DNA from 2 places in the Paenibacillus sp. FSL M8-0334 genome. Region 1 is predicted to be linked to the other one. Evidence: riboswitches for the same ligand, from Rfam matches in the RefSeq annotation. Region 1 holds a riboswitch; the other holds the start of a gene.
What was found. Region 1 has a riboswitch for ZMP and ZTP ahead of purT (formate-dependent phosphoribosylglycinamide formyltransferase). Riboswitches for the same ligand answer to the same signal wherever they lie in the genome.
Positions count from the first base shown of each region.

Region 2: linked by a shared signal. The riboswitch ahead of rpiB (ribose 5-phosphate isomerase B) and the one ahead of purT (formate-dependent phosphoribosylglycinamide formyltransferase) in region 1 are both predicted to bind ZMP and ZTP.

Region 1 covers NZ_JBBOCH010000002.1:1,457,921-1,461,008, forward strand. Annotated here, with positions in the region: gene MKX64_RS20855 (LacI family DNA-binding transcriptional regulator) at 86-1,132, shown strand; gene csaA (chaperone CsaA) at 1,175-1,507, opposite strand; ZMP/ZTP riboswitch at 1,783-1,864, shown strand; gene purT (formate-dependent phosphoribosylglycinamide formyltransferase) at 1,950-3,088, shown strand, end outside.
Region 2 covers NZ_JBBOCH010000001.1:2,736,782-2,739,869, reverse strand. Annotated here, with positions in the region: gene glyA (serine hydroxymethyltransferase) at 1-328, opposite strand, end outside; gene MKX64_RS11960 (TIGR01440 family protein) at 409-993, opposite strand; gene rpiB (ribose 5-phosphate isomerase B) at 1,105-1,560, opposite strand; ZMP/ZTP riboswitch at 1,677-1,758, opposite strand; gene MKX64_RS11950 (low molecular weight protein arginine phosphatase) at 1,983-2,576, opposite strand; gene MKX64_RS11945 (manganese efflux pump MntP) at 2,616-3,088, opposite strand, start outside.

The sequences.
Region 1 (3,088 bases):
GAGTGATGTTCGGATGCTGATTTTCGGATTGGGCGGAATTGGGCTATAATATGGTAAAACGTTTAATGCAGAGAGCGGTGTCTGAATGAAACAAGAAGTCAGCATTGTGGATGTGGCCAGGGAAGCGGGCGTATCGATCGCTACCGTATCCAATGTTGTGAACGGAAAAGGCCGTGTATCCACGAAGACGATACAGAAGGTCAGGAAAGTGATTGATGAGCTCGGTTATACTCCGAACTTGCCTGCACGCAATCTGAAAACAAAGAGAACGGATCTGATCGGGGTTGTCGTTCCGACCATGAAGCCGGGGCGGTTGCAGGATAATCCGTTCTATTGGGATCTGCTTGCCGGTGTAGAGGAGGGAGCGCGGGACCGCAGCTTCCACATTATATTGACCGGGATCGACGAAGCGACGGAGACGTTCTCGTTTGTGAAGGAGCGAAGGCTGGATGGATTGATTGTCGTCGGGACGAACGAGGGATCGCAGGCGGTGCAGCGGGTTACGGGGCTCGGGGTGCCAGCTGTTTTCATCGACAGCTATTTGAAGGATAGCGGACTATACCAGGTGAATCTGGATGATCGGCAGGGCAGCTACCGTGCAACCTCGTACCTGATCGAGCAGGGTCATCGCCGCATTGCGCTGCTGATCGGAGATATTCCGATGGAGCGGATCGCCTACTACGGGGTGCTGCATGAACGTTGGCTCGGTTACCGGGATGCGCTGGAAGAGGCTGGTATCCCGTATGATCCGAGACTCATGATCAAGCTTCCGACCTCGCTGGCAGGCGGCTATAAGGCGGCCGACCAATTGGTGGAGCTGCCTGATGTGACGGCGATCTTCTCCTTCTCGGATGTCAGTGCGATGGGGGTTCTGAAAGGGTTGAAGGAAAAAAATAAAAGTGTGCCAGGCGAGTATTCGGTGATCGGCTTTGATAATCTGTTCATGTCAGAATATACGTCACCGTCACTCACAACGGTGTCGCAGAACATTATTGAGAAGGGGCATGCGGCGGTCCGCATGCTCCTGAATCAAATCGACGGGGAGCCATTAAGCGAGCGCCGCATCGTGCTCCCAGCCGGCCTCGTTGTGCGGGAGACAACCGGCCCGGGTCCACATCAATCGTCAGAATGATCCTGCACCTACCTAAGGATTAGGCGCCGCCTATCTGCTGGATTAAGCGATGGGTGTGCCGTTTGGAACAGCGGTGTCGGGAGCGAGCAGAACGACATCGCCTTCCTCGGGAACGCCACCGAGTACAAGCACTTCGGACTTGTAGCCGGCAATTCGTCTTGGCGGCAGGTTCACCACAGCGGCGACCTGACGTCCGATCAGCTCTTCCGGGTCATATCTGCGGGTAATCTGCGCTGAGGATTGCTTGATGCCAAGCTCGCCGAAGTCGATGGTCAGCTTGATGGCCGGCTTGATGGCCTCGGTAAAGAATTGGGCGGTTACTATTGTGCCAATGCGGATATCCAGCTTCATAAAATCGTCGATGGTTGCAGTCATGGATCGTACGCCTCCCTTAAAGATCTATAAGTTGAATTAAATTTAGGATCAAGACCACCTGAGTGCTTAATAAGTGCATGGTGGCTCTCCAGCCTCTTAGCGGAGTTATTCTCCCTTAGTTCAGGGATGCCCCTGATCAAACGGGATAATGGTGCTAAGCCTGCAGGCAACGATTCCGCTTCCCCCATTATATAAGCGATCATGGCTGGCGGCAAAATTTTCGCAATCATTGCAATTTCATGAAATATTCAGTATGATGTTGCTGACAAATGACAAGCTCGATGTGTAACTGGCGAAGCATGGGGAACCATGAGGGAGCACATCCGGTTAGAGCAGCCGTACGCCTGGGCAAGGTAAGGGACATTGGGTACCCTTGCCTTTTTTTGTTCTTTAACCATGATAACAAGCGGAAACTACATAGTAGAAGGAGAGCTGCAACCTTATGTTCAAAACGAAGAAACTGCTGCTGCTAGGCTCTGGCGAGCTTGGCAAAGAAGTGTTGATTGAAGCCCAAAGATTGGGTGTGGAGACGATCGCGGTCGACCGTTACGAAGGTGCGCCGGCGATGCAGGTAGCTCATCGTCATGTGGTGATTGACATGCTGGATGCCGGGAAGCTGAGGGAGGTTATTGAACGCGAGCAGCCCGATCTGATCGTGCCCGAGATCGAAGCGTTGGCCACATCCGAGCTGGTGAAGCTGGAGGAGGAAGGCTTCCGCGTCATCCCGACTGCGCGAGCGGCCAAGCTGACGATGGACCGTGAAGGGATACGCCGTCTGGCGGCGGAGCAGCTGGGGCTGCCTACGGCAGGGTATCGCTTTGCCGATACGTACGCTGAGTTTGAGCAGGCCGTTCGTGAAATGGGCTATCCGTGTGTTATCAAACCGCTGATGAGCTCTTCGGGCAAAGGACAAAGCGTCTGCCGGAGCGAGAAGGATATCCGGACATGCTGGGAAATTGCAATGGAAGGCGGCCGGGTTCAGAACGGGCGTGTCATCATTGAGGAATTCATTCGGTTTCAGTCGGAAATTACATTGCTGACCGTCCGTTCCGTGAGCGGAACCAGCTTCTGTCCGCCGATAGGTCATATCCAGGAAAACGGGGACTACATCGAATCATGGCAGCCTCATCCGATGAGCGAACGACAGCTCGAAGAAGCAAAATCGATCGCAAGAGCGATTACCGATGAGCTGGGCGGGTACGGCTTGTTTGGCGTTGAGCTGTTTCTGGCCGAAGATAAGGTCTACTTCAGCGAAGTGTCTCCGCGTCCGCACGATACGGGCCTGGTGACACTGGCAAGTCAGAATCTGTCCGAATTTGCGCTGCATGTTCGCGCGATTCTCGGCTTTCCGGTTCCGGAGATTGAACTCGTGGCGCCAGGTGCGAGCCGGCCGCTGAAGGCGCCGGAGGAGCTGGATAATTATGCGATTTGTGGCGTGGACAAGGCGCTGGCCGTTCCCGGCACGCAGGTGCGAATTTTTGGCAAGCCTGTAACGAAGGTGGGCCGCCGGGTCGCGGTGGCCTTATCGACAGGCGAGACGACCGAGCAAGCGCGTGAGCGGGCCGCTCAGGCACTGGCGGG
Region 2 (3,088 bases), on a different contig from region 1:
CTGGATTAAGCGCCGCCAGATATACCGCCATATTGGCCTGAGCTCCGGAATGCGGCTGCACATTGGCATGATCCGCACCGAACAATTGCTTGGCACGATCGCGCGCAATATCCTCTACGATATCCACGCGCTCGCATCCGCCGTAATAGCGTTTGCCAGGATACCCTTCCGCATATTTATTGGTCAGCACCGAGCCCATCGCTTCCATAACCGCCTCGCTGACAATGTTCTCCGAGGCAATCAGCTCGATATTGCTGCGCTGACGCTTCAGCTCCAGGTCCATCGCTTCCAGCACCGCTGGGTCATTCTTCCGCAAGTGTTCCATCATGATTCGAATCCTCCCATATTGTAGATTATTGTGTCCGCACCTCATGTCAGGCGCAGCTGTACACCAAGCGTCTCATCGAATTAATCACAAAGGGCCGAGCCGCCCTCAGACTCCAATTGGTACACCGCCCGCTGGCCGCCGATCAGCTTCGGCCGGGAATAGGCCGCGTTCACACGCGCCTCGCCGATATACCTCAGACTCGGGCGGAAGGGCACCGCCACACTCCGCAGATGCATGCCGATCAAGGTTTCGCCGATATCGATGCCCGCATGGGCCTCCATCCGCTCCGCGAGACAAGGATCGTTCAGCTTCCGGTAGGCGTAGGCCGCCATTGAGCCGCCAGCTCCGGGAACCGGCACCGCAGCCACTTCATTCAGGCCCAGCGTCTCCAGCAGCTCACGCTCCATGACCAGCGCCCGGTTCAGATGCTCGCAGCATTGAAAGGCCACTGCGAAACCGAACGCCGCCTGGACTTCCGCGATGCCCTGATACAGTGCCTCCGCCGTCTCCACCGCACCGCCGGTGCCGATTCGCCGACCAGCCACCTCGCTGGTGCTCGCACCGACCACCAGCACTTTGCCCGGACCCAGCTTCGCCGCCTCGGCCAATTCCCGGACGATGGCCGCTGTCTGTTCGCTGAAAGAAATGTTCGAAGATGTACTCAAGTCGATCGTCTCCTTTCATACCGCTGATCTGCCGGACAAGCAGCTGCGCACAAGCCCCCAAACCTATAAGGGATGCGATTCAGCGCCCTGCTCGATTCCGTCACCGGACGATTAACGCTTCAAATACCGCTCTTCAATCGCCTTGATCTTGTCAACACGGCCCACATGACGCTCGCCATGACTGAATTCCGTAGTCAGCCAGGCGGTGACGATCTCTGCTGCCAGACCCGGACCGATGACTCGCTCCCCGAGCGCCAGCACATTGCTGTCATTATGCTCGCGGGTCGCCTTGGCGGAGAATACGTCATGCGTCAATGCGCACCGGATGCCAGGCACTTTGTTGGCAGCAATGCTCATGCCAATTCCTGTTCCGCATATCAATATCCCCCGATCCGCCTCGCCCGATACGACTTTCTCGCAGACCGGAAGCGCGTAGTCCGGATAATCGACGGAATCCGTGCAGCCGCATCCGAGATCGATGACCTCATGCCCGAGACCGGTAATGACGCTGGCAATTTCCTCTCTCAAGCGAATCCCAGCATGATCTGTTCCGAGTGCTACCTTCATCTATGAATAACCCCCTCATTCATGTTCGCTTTTGCGACTAAGCTTGTTTCATTATACCGCAATTTCCGCGCAAAAGACGAAAAAAGAGCAGTCAGCACACCGATAGTGTACTAAATGCTCTTTGCCCAGGCGACCGGCCGTATCATCCGATGCTCCATCGTGGTTTCATCCACTTCGTCGCCAGTTACACCGGATCTTTAGGTTCCCCTTCATCTTAAAGCAATTGCAGATGAAAGGCAAGCGCCTTTTGCGCGATGCCCTGATGATAAACCAGACTGCTTTCGCGCCTCAGGCGCCTGACAACATTTCATAAATAAGGCCCCAAATAAACCTCACCGCCACCATCACGCATCTTTAACAATAAACAAAAAAATGTAGGGCCTGATGAGAACGCAGGATGAGACGAACATCCGATGATCGGATCAAGCCCGATTCTGGTCCGAGGACGCCAGCTTGTCCAGCAGCCGGAATATAGCGGTGCGGATTTCCGCAGCTGTCGCTTCATACTCTTCTCGGGATCCGCCGAACGGATCGGAGATGTCAAAGCTCGGTATGCGCTGCCGCAGCTCGATCAGCCGCTCCCTGTCCGCGTCGCTGATGTCATTGCCCAGCGATTTGGCAAGCTCCATCGACACGTACAGGCTGTCCTGTTCCTTCAGATCGCCGAGCACCCGCTCGTCATTTTCCACATATTCCTTAAGGGTATAAGTCTTGTCCGCAGCATCAGGGAACTGGCGGATCGCATACTGCTTATGGGACTGCGTTAACGTGAGCACCAAGTCCGCCCAATTGACCAGTTCGCCCGTGAGCGGCTTGGAATAGAATTGATCGTGAATATCCTGGTCCTTCAGCACCGATTCCGCATGCCGTGATATCGGCATCCCTTCTACCGCCGCAACGCCGGCAGAGCGAACCTCAAGCTCGATTCCACGCTGCTTGGCCAGCTTGCGCAGCAACCCTTCGGCCATGGGACTACGGCACGTATTCCCGGTGCAGACGAATAAAATATGTTTCACGACCCCCACCTCCCGAAGTATCTATTACCCAGTATTCTATCAAAAGATAAACATCAAACCAAACACAAACAAAATAATGCCCCCGAGCATCTCGCCATACTCGCTCAGTCTGCCGCTTACCTGCCGTCCCACTGTCAGTCCAAGCACGGACATCAGCCCGCCAACGGCGCCGAAGCTGAGCGCAATCAGCACCATATCGTTGACAACCATCCCGAGCGAGAGGCCGACGGAAAACGAATCCATGCTGACGCTGAGGGAGAACAGCAGCATTCCGAACCAGGCGGTAGGCTTCATCACTTGTCCGCCGCCGCGGAAGGCATTATAGATCATATGCATCCCAAGCAGAGCCAGCAGCCCGCCCGCTGCCAACCCGGTCACCTGACCGAGCAGCAGGCCCATATAGCGGCCAGCCATCATCCCGAGCATTGGCAAAATCATGTGGAACACGGCAATTAGCAGGCTGGTCATCAAGACATGCCTCCACCGGATTCCTCTCATGCCCATGCCGATGC